2 regions of the Streptomyces sp. NPDC052079 genome follow, and region 2 is predicted to be linked to the other one. Evidence: riboswitches for the same ligand, from Rfam matches in the RefSeq annotation. Region 2 holds a riboswitch; the other holds the start of a gene.
The links. A riboswitch is a leader RNA that binds a small molecule or an ion and turns the genes downstream of it on or off. The one in region 2 is predicted to bind cobalamin.
Positions count from the first base shown of each region.

Region 1: another riboswitch for cobalamin. It lies ahead of AB0L56_RS15290 (energy-coupling factor ABC transporter permease); the one in region 2 lies ahead of AB0L56_RS25905 (cobalamin biosynthesis protein).

Region 1 is NZ_JBFAWL010000008.1:40,933-47,840, forward strand. Features, by position in the region: gene AB0L56_RS15270 (hypothetical protein) at 107-622, shown strand; gene AB0L56_RS15275 (ATP-binding cassette domain-containing protein) at 638-1,498, opposite strand; gene cbiQ (cobalt ECF transporter T component CbiQ) at 1,495-2,244, opposite strand; gene AB0L56_RS15285 (energy-coupling factor ABC transporter substrate-binding protein) at 2,252-2,623, opposite strand; gene AB0L56_RS15290 (energy-coupling factor ABC transporter permease) at 2,620-3,330, opposite strand; cobalamin riboswitch at 3,360-3,719, opposite strand; gene AB0L56_RS15295 (YciI family protein) at 3,946-4,497, shown strand; gene AB0L56_RS15300 (hypothetical protein) at 4,542-5,645, opposite strand; gene AB0L56_RS15305 (hypothetical protein) at 5,727-6,236, shown strand; gene AB0L56_RS15310 (alpha/beta hydrolase) at 6,283-6,908, opposite strand, start outside.
Region 2 is NZ_JBFAWL010000022.1:39,286-46,193, forward strand. Features, by position in the region: gene cobN (cobaltochelatase subunit CobN) at 1-1,733, opposite strand, end outside; gene AB0L56_RS25900 (cobyric acid synthase) at 1,730-3,265, opposite strand; gene AB0L56_RS25905 (cobalamin biosynthesis protein) at 3,262-4,203, opposite strand; cobalamin riboswitch at 4,323-4,463, opposite strand; gene AB0L56_RS25910 (hypothetical protein) at 4,614-4,835, opposite strand; gene AB0L56_RS25915 (inorganic phosphate transporter) at 4,867-6,120, opposite strand; gene AB0L56_RS25920 (class II aldolase/adducin family protein) at 6,285-6,908, shown strand, end outside.

The sequences.
Region 1 (6,908 bases), on a different contig from region 2:
CCGTTTTGTCCTCTGGCGGACGCGCGTAGACCCCGGGCATCATCTGTCTGCTCCGCCTGCACAGCCGTCCCTCACCCACCTTGGCCCCAGCAGGAAGGTTCCCCCCATGAAGACCGTCAAGGCTCCGAAGCTCCGCTCGGTCCTGACCGCCCTCGCCCTCGTCGTCGCCCCGGGCGCCGCCGTGATGGGCACCGCCGGCGAGGCGTTCGCCGTCACCAAGATCAGCCACGCCACCGCGACCTCCATGTTCCGCGAGGTCGGCATCACCTGGTCGTCGTCCGGAGGCTGCTCCAACCGCAACGTCTCCACCTGCACGTCCTTCGACCAGCTCAACCTGGCCACCGCCCAGGGCGCCCAGACCCTGAAGCGAGCCAGCGGCTGCGCCCTGAACATCACCGGCGGCACGGAGACCGGGCACGCCTCCGGCACGTACTCGCACTGGAACGGCTACAAGCTCGACTACAGCAAGGGCACCTGCGTCGGGAACTACATCAAGAACACCTTCACCTACATCGGCGTGCGCGGCGACGGGGCCCAGCAGTGGCGCTCCGGCTCGGGCAACGTCTACGCCGACGAGGGCAACCACTGGGACGTCACCTACTACAACTGCGGCGGCTGCTGACCCGTCCTTGAGGTCCTAGCCCGACCTCCGCTCCCCGTACTCCGGCAGGGCGGCCAGCGCCGCCAGCTCCTCCGGGGTACGGGGACCGGCGTCCGCACCGCCGGCCGGATTTCGCGCCCGCAGGAACAGGCCGGCCGCCACACCCCACGGCAGCCTCAGCCCCGCCGCCGTGAGGAGGTCCCGGCGGGACAGCATCTCGGCGGCCGGGCCGGTGTGGGCGCCCGACGGAGTGAGCAGGGCCGCCTCGTCGGCCCAGCGCAGGGCGAGATCCACATCGTGCGTGGCCATCACCACCGTCGTGCCGCCCGCCCGCAGCCCGTCGAGGGTCGCCAACAGCCGTTCCTGACCGTCGGGATCGAGACCCGCCGTCGGCTCGTCCAGGATCAGCACCCGCGGCCGCATCGCGACCGCGCCCGCGATCGCCGTCCGTTTCCGCTGTCCGTACGACAGCAGATGTGTGGGCCGGTCGGCGAGCGCGGCGATGTCCAGCGCCTCCAGCGCCTCCGCCACCCGCGCGCGCACCTCCGCGTCGGGCAGCCCCAGGTTCAGCGGCCCGAACGACACGTCCTGCCCCACGGACGCGGCGAACAGCTGGTCGTCCGGATCCTGCACGACCAGCTGCACGGTGGTACGCAGCGCCGTCAGCCCCTTCCGGTCGTGCCGCACGGCACGGCCCGACAGCAGCAACTCCCCTCCGTGCGGTCGCAGTCCGCCGCTCAGCAGCCGCATCAGCGTGGTCTTGCCGCTGCCGTTGCGCCCCAGCAGGGCCAGCGCCCGCCCCTCGCGCACCTCGAAGTCGAGCCCGGTGAACACCGGCGGCCCGTCCTCGTACGCGAACGACACCTCCCGCAGTGCCACCAGCACGGATCCGCTCACGACAAGGGCCTTTCCAGTACGAAGGTGAGGGCGGCCAGCGCCGTCAGGAGCGCCAGGCTCGCGGCCGTGAACCGGGCGGACACCCGGGCCTCGGGCACCAGCACGCGCAGGGCGCCGTCGTAGCCGCGGCCCGCGAGCCCCGTCTGCAGCCGCGCCGCACGGTCGAAGGACCGCACGAACGCGGTGGCCCCGAGTCCGCCGAGCGAACGCCAGGTCGCCGCGCGGGTGGTGTGCCCGAGCCGCGCCGCCTGCGCCCGGTGCACCCGGCGCACCGAGTCCAGCAGCAGAAAGCTCATCCGGTACGTCACCAGCGCCACGTCCACCAGCGGTGCGGGCACCCCGGCGCGCACCAGCCGCGGCAGCAGGTCCGACATGGGTGTGGTGAACGCGAACAGCAGCACGCCCAGCGAGGCGGCCGAGGTGCGCAGCAGCAACTCCCCGGCGTGCAGCGGCCCTTCGGGGGCAGGCGACACGAACCCGCCGGGTCCGCCCACCCTCACCAGCAGGGTCAGCGCCCCGGTGACACAGAACCCCAGCGGCACTCGGTACGCACGCCACAGCCGCCCGGCCGGCACCCCCGCCGGGCCGAGCAGCAGCGCCAGCGCGGTGACCAGCACCAACGCGGCGCCCGGCCACGGGGGCAGCGAGATCGCGAGGACCGTGAGACCGAGGCCGAGGACGGCCTTGTCCACGGGGTGACGGCGGCGCCAGCGGCTGCTGTGCGCCGCCGCGTCGATCGGCAGCACGGACCCGTCAGTCCCGTCCGCCGTCGGCGCCTGAGTGCACCCCCGCGTCCGGGTCGTGTGCGCGGGCCCGCTCACGGGCCCGCGCCTCACCCTGCCGCCGCCCGCGCCGCAGCCCGAAGTAGTACGCCAGGACGCCCGCGCCGAGCGCCGCCTGGAGGGCGAACAGCGCCGACTCGATCTCCCCGGACGGCGGTTCGTACAGCGGGGAGAACCACGGCTCGTAGTCCGGGTCGATCTCGGTGATCGCGGTCTCCGCCTCGCCGTCCGCGCCGGTGAACGGCTCCTCCTTGTGGTCGCCGAGCCCGAGCGCCAGCGGGATCACGGCGAGGGCGGCGACGAGCAGCAGGAGCAGGGTGTTGATCTTCGCGTTGCGGCTCATCGGGCCACCGCCTCGGCCGACTCGGCACGCTTGCCGTCGGCCACCGAGGTGACCAGCACCCCGAGCCGGGTCAGCTCGCCCTTGCTGGACTGCACCAGCAGGCGCATCACCAGCACGGTCAACAGCCCCTCGCTGACCGCGAGCGGGATCTGCGTGACGGCGAAGATGGAGCCGAACTTGCCCAGCGCGCCCAGGAATCCGCTGCTCGGGTCGGGGAACGCCAGCGCCAGCTGGACGCTCGTCACGCAGTATGTCGACAGGTCGGCGACGAACGCGCCGCAGAACACCGCGCCCATCAGCGGCACGTCGTACCGGCGCAGCAGCCGGTAGGCGCCGTACCCCGCCCAGGGGCCGACGACCGCCATGGAGAAGACGTTGGCGCCGAGCGTGGTGAGCCCGCCGTGGGCGAGCAGCAGCGCCTGGAACAGCAGGGTGATCGTCCCGAGCACCGCCATGACCGGCGGGCGGAACAGGATCGCGCCCAGCCCTGTGCCGGTGGGGTGGGAGCAACTCCCGGTCACCGAGGGCAGTTTCAGCGCGGACAGGACGAACGTGAACGCTCCCGACGCGCCCAGCAGCAGCGTGCTCTCGGGATGTTCTCTGACGTCACGGATGAGCGACCGGGCTCCGTGGACGACGAACGGCGCCGACGCGACGCCCCAGGCGACCGCGTGCGCCGGAGGCAGGAAACCCTCGGCAATGTGCATGGCTCAGCAGACCCTCTCCAGCACCTCGTGGATGGTTGACGCGCCTTGGCCGGTCTCCTGGCTGACGGGTACCACCGCCCGTGCTCCGCCTTCCCGGGTTCCTGGGTCCTGGCGTCACATTCCCGTCGTCCGCCCGAAGGGCGGGCCGCGCGGCGTCTGGCGCGTGCGATCGCAAGGCGCCGGAGCGCCCTCGTGGCGGAGCCACGTGGGCGATTCGGCAACGCGGCGAGCGTGCGTGCCAGGCGTCGCGCGGCAGACGGGAATGTGGCGCCAGGGCCCTAGAACCCAGTGGCTGCCCGTGAGGGCCGGAGCCGGACTTCCCGATCACAGTGGCGAGGGCCGCACCGGTATCGCACCGATTTCCCGTCACCAAGGCGTGGTGACAGTAGTCCCCGTCGCGGCCCGGTGACAAGCGCCGACGGGGGCGCGCGGAGGGCGCCCGGCGGCTCGGCCCCCGGCGCACACCTGCGCGTTCGGGCCCGCGACGGCCGCCCGGGAACCGGGTGACTGGGGGCCGCCGTCCTCGGCAAGGCCCCGCACCACGGACGCCTGCACGCGCCCGTCTGCATCCGGCCGCGTGCGTATGATGGGCGGTACGCGCGTCGGAGGGGGCCCATGGAGTTCTTCTGCTACCACCGGGACCGCCCAGGGTCCCTGCCCCTGCGCGAGAAACTGGGGGAGGAGCACTGGTCCTACATGGACCGGTACGCCGAGCAACTGATCGTCCGCGGCCCGACCTTCGCCGACGACGGGGAAACACCCACAGGGAGCGTCCACATCGTCGGCCTGCCGGATCCCGCGGCGGCCCGCGCCTTCGCCTTCGACGAGCCGAACCACCAGGCCGGCGTCTACCGGGACGTCCTGCTGCGCCGCTGGCACAACGTGCTGGGCCGCACCATGGGGGACTTCCCCGGCGGCCGGACCGGCGGCAACCGCTACCTGGTCCTGGGCTTCGGCACGGGCCGGGCCCCGGACCTCGACGTGCCGGCCGGCGACCCGGACGAACTGATCGCCTACGGGCCGCTGCTGTCCGACGACGGCACGGCCTGGCTGGGCACCGCGGCCCTGGTCCGCGCACCCGACCGGGGCACGGCCCGCGCCGCCCTGCCGCCGGACGGGTACGCCGTCGTCGAGGTCCACGACTGGGAGTTCGGCGGACGCAGATGACGACGGGCCCGTCGGCCGGGGTCTCGTAGGTCTCCCGAAGTGTCCTAAAACTCCTCTTCCCCGAAGCCCGCCTCCATGGCGCCGCCGAAGAAGCCCTCCATGAGCTCGTCGATCTTCACCTCGGTGGCACCCGCCGGCGCCGTGGCCTTCTCGCCCTTGCCCACGCGCACCACCAGAGCCAACTTCTTGACCTTCGCCTTCTCCGCGAGCTTCGCCAAGTCCACGGAGACCTCGGTCAGCTCGCCGTTCTTCAGCGTGAAGTCGGCCGTGACCTTCTCGTTCGGAGCGTCCGCGAAGTCCTTCTTCGTCGGCAGCTCGGCCGCCCCCGGCAGCTCCTTCTGGAGCGGCCGCAGTGCGTCGAACAGCTCGGTCATCAGCGTACGGAACGGCGCAGTCGCCTTGATGTGCTCGGTGCCGTCCGACCCGCCGGACGTCTTGAAGTCGACCTCCTGGGCGATGACCTTCCGCAGCGCCTTCATCAGCTTCTTCTGCGCCCGGGCATCCAGGGTGGGCTCCGCCGAGGGCTCGGCTCCCTCCGCCCCCGACATCTGTCTGTCGGCCTCCTCGAGCTCCTTCGTGGAGAGCTTGAGCCACTCGCCGGCCAGCAGCTTCTTGAACGCCCCCGCGCTGTCGGGCAGTTCCTCGGCCGCAGGCATGGGGCTGCCGGACATTTTCCCGAGCGCCTCGGCGTCGACGCGCAGATAGGTGTAGTCGCCGACCATCCGGTACCCGAGCAGGTCGCCGTCCGGGCCGCTGAGCGTCATCGCCATGGCGCTGAAGTCCTTCTCCTCGGACTTCTCCAGCGGCTTTTTCGACTGCATGGAGACGGAGAACCGCGCCCCGCTGAGCAGTTCGGCGACCTCGTCGGGCATCTCCTCACCCGGCTCGGCCACCTCGTCGTCCAGCGCCTTGAGCGTCGCGGCGTCGGTGTCCAGATCCAGCTCGAACGAGAGCGAGCGCTCCTCGCCGAGCTTGTCGAAGGCGTTGTCGAGCTTCTGACCCGCGGACAGGTTCTCCACCGTGCCGCAGGCGGCGGAACCGGCCAGGACGGCGGTGGCGACGGCGGTGGCGGTCAGGGTCTTGCGTATGGCGGAAATGACGTTCTCCTTGTGAAGGCGACCGGAGCGGTCACTCAGGAGACCGATCATCGGACCGAACGGTTGTACGCCTCAAATGATTTGCTGACCGGAGGCCACATCGAACCGCACACTGATGGGCATATAAGAGTCATGTCCACCCCTCCAGCGAATCCGTCCGGAGTGCAGGTCTGTTCCCTGAAGCGGGACACTCCGCAGTCGATCCCGGCGAACAGCCCTTACACGATCATCAGGTTCCCTTTCGGGAGCGCCGAGTCCACCGACCGCTTCGCCATGCACCAGGTCAACCAGCCGGACGGCCACGTGGTCACCAACTGGGACTCGGACGACCGCTCCGGACTGATATGGCCCAGCACAGCCGGCTGGGGCGTCCTCTACGCGATGATCCAGTGGGAGGCGGGGGGCTACGACGAACTGCGGGACCAGTTCGTCCGGGACCCGCTCGGCCTCACCCCGTCGCCCAACGACACCACGGCGACGGAGCACCGGCCGCCCAGCCCCGGCATGCAGTGCTGGACGAAGCAGTGGGGCATCTTCGTCGACCCGGACGTCCCGCTGGCCCTCCGCGCCACCCATGACGACAGCGTGGCGCGGAAGATCGTCCTGGCGGAGTTCAAACTCGTCGTGCACGAAGCCGCCTGAGACGGGACCAGGCACGGGTCACGTCCGCCGTCGCCGTCAGGTGCCGTCAGCCCGCGTCGGCCGCCGCGGCCAGGATCCGTGCCAGCTCCTCGGGTTGGGTGACCATGGGCCAGTGGCCGGAGTCGATGTCGACGAAGTCGACCCGCTCGGCCCGGGCCAGCTCCGGAACGTCGCCGGCACCTATCAACTCCCGCGCCTGCGCCGCGGTGAACTCGGGGCATACGACGAGGACAGGGACGCCGAACCGCCGTGCGTCCGCCAGCCGCACCACGCCCCGGGCCACCCCCTCGGGCACCGGGATCGCGCCGGCCGCCAGCTCCTTCCGGGCCTGGTCGTCCAGGTCGGCGGCGTCCGGCCCTTCGAACGGGTCCCACCCCGGGAAGGGCATCACCCCGTCGCGCATCTCGAAGAAGTCGGCGTACAGCTCGCCGTCGCCGGTGGGGAAGCCGCCGATGAGGGCGACCTTCGTCACCGCTTCCGGGCGCCGGTCGGCGGCCAACCAGGCCAGCGCACACGCCGCGGAATGACCGACGACCATGGGCCTGCCGGACGCCCCGTCGACGGCGGCGAGCACGGCCTCCACCTGGTCGTCGAGCGTGGCGGAGACGGAACCGTCCCCCTGTCCCGGGAGCGTGAGCGGCACGGGCCGGTGGCCGAGAGCCTCCAGCGCGG
Region 2 (6,908 bases):
GCCAGGTCGCCGTAGGTGTCGGCCCGTGCCATCGGCGGCACCAGGTGATCGACGACCGTGGCGTGCCCGCGCCGCTTGGCCTGTGTGCCCTCGCCGGGGTCGTTGACGATGAACGGGTAGATCAGTGGCAGGTCGCCGAGCACCGCATCCGGCGGGCATCCAGCGCCCAGGCCCAGCCCCTTGCCCGGCAGCCACTCCAGCGTGCCGTGCTTGCCCATGTGCACGATGGCGTCGGCGCCGAAGCTGTTCTCCAGCCAGCGGTAGGCCGCCAGGTAGTGGTGCGACGGCGGCATCTCGGGGTCGTGGTAGATCGCGATCGGGTTCTCGCCGAAGCCGCGCGGCGGCTGGATCATCACGACCACATTGCCGAACCGGAGGGAGGCGAGCACGATGTCGTCGCCGTCCACGTACAGCGAGCCCGGCGGCTCGCCCCACGCCTCCAGCATGGCGCCGCGCAGGCCCTCGTCGAGCGTGTCGAACCACGCCCGGTAGTCCGCCGGCGGCACCCGCGCGGGAGCGGCGGCCAGCTGCTCCTCGGTCAGCCACTCGACGTCGTGCCCGCCGGCCTCGATCAGCCGGTGGATCAACTCGTCGCCGTTGTCGGGGTAGTCGGTCAGGGCGTAGCCCGCATCCCGGAGCGCGTCCAGCACCCGCACCGCCGAGGCCGGGGTGTCGAGCCCCACCGCGTTGCCGACCCGCGAGTGCTTCGTCGGGTACGCGGTGAACACGAGCGCCAGCTTCTTCTCGGCGTTCGGCTTGTGCCCGAGCGCCGCGTGCCGTACGGCGATACCGGCGACCCGCGCGGCCCGCTCCGGGTCGGCGACGTACACCGGGACGTCGTCGGGGCCCTGCTCCTTGAAGGAGAACGGGACCGTGATCAGCCGCCCGTCGAACTCCGGGATGGCGACCTGCATCGCCGCGTCCATGGGGGACAGGGCCGCGTCGGACTCGTCCCACGCGGCGCGCGACGACGTCAGGCACAGTCCTTGCAGCACCGGCACGTTCAGGTCGGCGAGCGCCCCGATGTCCCAGGCCTCCTCGTCTCCGCCCGCCGACGCCTGCGAGGCGTGCGTGCCGCCCGCCGCGAGGACGGTGGTGACCAGGGCGTCGGCCCGCGCCAGCAGCCCGTACAGCTCCGGGTCGGCGCCGCGCAGCGAACCGCAGTAGACGGGAAGGGCGTTGGCGCCTCGTGCCTCGATCGCGTCGCACAGCGTGTCCACGAACGCGGTGTTGCCGCTGAGTTCGTGCGCGCGGTAGAAGAGCACGCCGACGGTGGGACGGCCCTCGACCAGAGCCCGCTCCCCGTGCAGCCCGAACTCCGGCATCACCCGCGGCTCTTCGAACCCCTCGCCGGTCAGCAGCACGGTGTCCGACAGGAACCGGGCCAGCTCGGTCAGGTTCTCCGGGCCGCCCTCGACGAGGTACCGCAGCGCCTCCGCGACCACGCCGGCCGGCACGGTCGACTCGGCCATGAGTTCCGCGTCCGGCACGGTCTCCCCGCCGAGCAGTACGGCCGGGATGCCGGACGCCTTCAGCGCGGCGAGCCCGTCCTCCCAGGCCCGCTTGCCGCCCAGCAGCCGTACGACGGCGAGGTGCGCCCCCTCCAGCAGCGCGGGCAGCTCCTCCGCCACGTCCACGCGGGTCGGGTTGCCGATCCGGTAGGAGACGCCGGTCGCGGCCCTGGCCGCCAGCAGGTCCGTGTCGGCGGTCGACAACAACAACACAGTGCTCATGCGGGCGCTCCCGGTGGAAGGAAAGGCAGTCCTTGTGGCGCGCCGGACTCGATGAGCCGCCACAGCGCGTCCGTGTCCGCGTGCTGTTCGATCAGGTCGCCGAGCCGGTCGAGCTGCTCCTCGCGCAGCGCGGCGAAGGAGGTGCCGGGGGCCGGTACGAAGCGGCGTCCCGAGGCCCGCGCCACCTCGCGCAGGAAGGCCCGCCGGAAACCGTCCGACTCCAGCGAGCCGTGCCAGTGCGTGCCCCAGGTCTGTCCGACCCGGCAGCCGTCCAGGCTGTGTCCATGGTCATCGGAGATGAACGCCTCCCCGTCCAGGACCTCGGCGACCCCGTGATGGATCTCGTACCCCTCGACCCGCTCCCCGAGGGCTTGGCCGACCGGCCGGGTGAGCGTCTTCTCGCGCGCGAACCGTACCCGCACCGGCAGCACGCCGAGCCCGTCGACCCGTCCCCGCCGGCTCTCCACGTCGTCGTCGATGTGCTCCCCGAGCACCTGGAAGCCCCCGCAGATCCCCAGCACGGGCCGCCCCTCGGCCGCCCGCCGTGCCAGCGCGTCCGCCAGCCCCCGCTCCCGCAGCCACTGAAGCGCCCGCACGGTGCCGCGCGTCCCCGGCACCACCACCAGGTCGGCGTCGGCCAGTTCCTCGGGCCGGTCCACGAAGCGCACCACGACACCCGGTTCGGCGGCCAGCGCGTCCACGTCGGTGAAGTTGGACATCAGCGGGACCGCGCACACCGCGACCCGCAGCACGTCCTCGCCGACCGGCGCCGCCACCACCGACTCGCGCACGGTGCCGCGCAGCGACACCCTGAGCCCGTCCTCCTCGTCGATGCCGAGCCCGTGCCGGAAGGGCAGCACACCGTACGTCCGCCGTCCGGTCAGGCCGTGCAGCATGTCCAGACCGGGTTCCAGGAGCGACACATCGCCCCGGAACTTGTTCACCAAGAAGCCTGCGACCAGCTCCTGGTCCTCAGGGGAGAGCAGCGCGACGGTGCCGAAGAACGACGCGAAGACGCCGCCCCGGTCGATGTCGCCGACCACCAGGACCGGCAGCCCGGCGCCCCGGGCGATCCCCATGTTCACGATGTCGGTGCGCCGCAGATTGATCTCGGCCGGGCTGCCGGCCCCCTCGCAGATCACCGCGTCATACGTGTTCCGCAACTGCTCCAGACAGTCCAGCACCGTGCCCAGCAACCGCTGTTGCCGCCCGCCGTGGTACCCGCGGGCGCTCATCTCGCCGACCGGCTTGCCCAGCAGCACCACCTGGCTGGACCGCTCGCCGCCCGGCTTGAGCAGCACCGGGTTCATCAGCGCGGTCGGCTCGACGCGGCAGGCCTGGGCCTGCATGGCCTGCGCCCGTCCGATTTCCGCGCCCTCGCGCGTCACGAACGAGTTCAGTGACATGTTCTGCGCCTTGAACGGCGCGACCTTGACGCCCTGTCGCACCAGCCACCGGCAGATCCCGGCGGTCACCACGCTCTTGCCGGCGTCCGAGGTGGTCCCGGCGACCAGCAGCCCCCCAGCGCTCACGATGCACGTCCCTTCATGACGCTCCGTGCGAGGACACTGGCCCCCAGCGCGAGCCAGCCGACCCGCCGCGAGAGCCGTACCGCCCGGTCGATGTCGGACACGGCCACGGCACGCCCGCCGCCGCCCAGGACGGGCCGGTGCTCGACCCGCCCGCCGTAGGACAGGGTCCCGCCGAGCCGCACGCCGAGCGCGCCCGCGAAGGACGCCTCGACGGGTCCGGCGTTGGGGCTCGGGTGCTTCGCCGCGTCCGCGCGCCACGCCCGTACGGCCCCGCGCGGATCCGGCCCGGCGAGCGCGGCGAGTACGGCGGTCAGTCGCGCCCCCGGCCACCCGGCGACGTCGTCGAGGCGGGCGGAGGCCCAGCCGTAGCGGCGGTGGCGAAGGGACTTGTGGCCGACCATCGCGTCCAGTGTGTTGACCGCACGGAACCCGAGCAGCCCCGGCACCCCGGCGACGGCACCCCACACCAGCGCGCCCACCACGGCGTCGGAGGTGTTCTCCGCGACGGACTCCACCACCGCGCGGGCGATCCCCTCGGCGTCCAGCGCCTGCGGATCCCTGCCGCACAGGTGGGGCAGCCGGGCCCGGGCCGCCTCGACGTCCCCGGCTTTAAGGGCCCGCCCGATGGCGCGGGCCTCACGGGCCAGCGACGTGCCGCCGACGACGGCCCAGGTGGCGGCGGCCGTCAGGGCGGTGGAGGCGGCGGGGGAGGAGCGTACGCAGCGGGCGGCGAGGGCGCCCAGGGCGACGGTCCCGCCGACGCACACGGTGGTGTGCACGGCGCCCCGGCCCCGGTCGTCCCGCCACAGCACCCGTTCCACGGCAGCCGCGGCCCGCCCGAAAGCGGCGACCGGATGCCCTCGGCGGGGATCGCCGAGCAGCAGGTCGCCGAGGAGGCCGGCGGCGGCGCCGTACGCGAACACGCGGTCGGCACCCATGGTTCAGCCGGTGACGGATCCGGAGGGAGCGGCCCCGAAGCGGGGTGGTACGTCGCTGGTCGACCTCAACAGGCAGCCGCGCATGGCGATATGTCCTCACTCAGGGTGTCCACGCCCTGGTTCGACGAGACCGGCGGTGAGAGTTCCTGGCTCCCGGGGTGTGCACCCCGGTGACAGTGGCGGGACCGCGCCGGAATCGCACCGGCTTCCTCTCCTGCCGCCGTATTGGCTGAGGCAGTCCACCACGCCCCCCGAAGGGCCGTCAACTTGCCGTTGACCTGCGGGGCTGAAGTGTGCTGAGCCCCACAGAGGGGCGCCCGTGGGTGAACCGCGGCCGGGCGCGCACGCGACGGCGGGCGGTGCGGGAGCCCCGGCTCCCGCACCGCCCGCCGGACGGACGCGCTCAGCGGTCAGGCCATGATCAGGTAGATCCCGTACCCCACCGCCGCCGCGCACGCCGCGAAGCAGGCGTAGGCACCGGTGACCGCCAGGGCCGCGGACTGGCCCTGTGCGGCGGCCCGCTCGCGGCGGGACAGACCGGAGATGCCGAGGGTGAACAGGCCCACCAGGGCCACGGTGACCACGAGGCTGACGCCGAAGACGGAACCGAGGGCCGCCCAGTCGATCTTCATGGTGCTCTACTTCCTTCGTACCGGGTCGCGGTCAGACGGTGGTCGTGGCCGATGGCGCCGCCGGGTCGGTGGACGCCGGAGCCGGGATCGTGGATGAGAGGTCGTCGGACACGGTGCCCGCCGGGGGCGGGGTGACCGCGGCCATCGCCTGCGTGACCACGCCGGACGGCTCCTCGCCCGGTACGTCGTGGTCGTTGACGTTGGTGTGGTCGATGACCTCGCGCCGGGAGATCTTCCAGATCGCGGCGCTGGAACCGACCAGGAAGACGGCCACGAGGGCGGTGCCCCAGTCGCCGAAGCCACAGACCCACTCGGCGAGCGCGGCGACGAGGGCCGCCGCCGGCAGCGTCAGACCCCAGGCGACGAACATCCGGGTGGCGGTCGACCAGCGGACGACACCGCCCTTGCGGCCCAGGCCCGCGCCCATCACGGAACCGGACACGGAATGCGTGGTGGAGAGGGAGAAGCCGAGGTGCGAGGAGGCCAGGATGACCGTCGCGGCGCTGGTCTGGGCGGCGAAGCCCTGCTGCGGCTGGAGGTCGGTCAGGCCCTTGCCCATGGTGCGGATGATGCGCCAGCCGCCGAGGTAGGTGCCGAGCGCGATGGCGATGCCCGCCGAGAGGATGACCCACAGCGGCGGGTCGGAGTCGGGAGCGAGGGTGCCGCCGGCCACCAGGGCCAGGGTGATGATGCCCATCGTCTTCTGGGCGTCGTTGGTGCCGTGGGCCAGGGAGACCAGGCCGGCGGAGGCGATCTGCCCGGCGCGGTAGCCCTTCTCGGAGGCCTTGCCGTCGGCCTTCCTGCCCATGCGGTAGGTGAGCCGGGTCGCCAACATCGCGGCGAGACCGGCCACCAGCGGAGCGGCGATCGCGGGGATCAGGACCTTGGTGACAAGGACGTCACCGTGCACCGCGCCGAAGCCGGCGGAGGCGACAGTGGCGCCGATCAGGCCGCCCATGAGGGCGTGCGAGGAGCTGGACGGCAGGCCGACCAGCCAGGTCAGGAGATTCCAGAGGATCGCGCCGACCAACGCGGCGAAGATGACCTCGGGACGGATGCCGGCCTCGTCGACGAGGCCTTTGGAGATCGTGTTGGCGACCTCCACCGAGAGGAATGCGCCGACAAGGTTCAGCACGGCGGACATGGCCACCGCGACCTTGGGCTTGAGTGCACCGGTCGAAATGGTCGTTGCCATCGCGTTCGCGGTGTCGTGGAAACCGTTCGTGAAATCGAACGCGAGTGCGGTTACCACCACAATCGCGAGGATCAGCGAGAAGCTTTCCATTTACCCAGGCAATCGTTCGAGGTCATTGGCTGATCGAACGTAGGTAACCAGAGTGAACGGAAGATGAACTCGAATCGGCATCGTGGTGACCGTAAGAGGGGGCGCCCGCTCCGCCGGATGGGCGGTCCCGCCCCTCCGGCGCCCCCGCCTGGCAGGATCGCGTCATGACTCAGCAGCGAGGGGACAGCCGCAGGCGTGCGGCCGAGGAGGAGGAGACCCGTGCCTGGGCGGAGCTCGTGGAGACCGCGCGCCGGAGCGTCGCCGACGGACTTGTCGTCGGCACCTCCGGCAATGTGTCGGTGCGGATCGGCGAGACGGTCCTGGTCACCCCGTCGGGGGTGCCGTACGACCGGCTGACACCGGACGACGTGACCGGTGTCGACCTGGCCGGGCGGCAGGTGCTCGGCTCGCTGGTCCCGACCAGTGAGCTTCCCATGCATCTCGCGGTGTACCGCACCACCGGCGCGCGTGCCGTCGTGCACACGCACGCCGTGCACGCCACGGCCGTCTCCACCCTCGTCGACGAACTTCCGCCGATCCATTACATGGCAGCGGCCCTGGGCGGCCCCGTCCGGGTCGCCGGCTACGCCACGTACGGCACCGGCCGGCTGGCCGAGAACATGCTCCGCGCCCTCGAGGGCCGCACCGGATGCCTGCTGCAGAACCACGGCGCGATCACCTACGGCACGACCCTCGCCCAGGCCTACGACCGCACGGCCCAGCTGGAGTGGATGTGCCGCGTCTGGCTGACCGCGTCCTCGCTCCCGGGCCTGTCCCCACACCTCCTG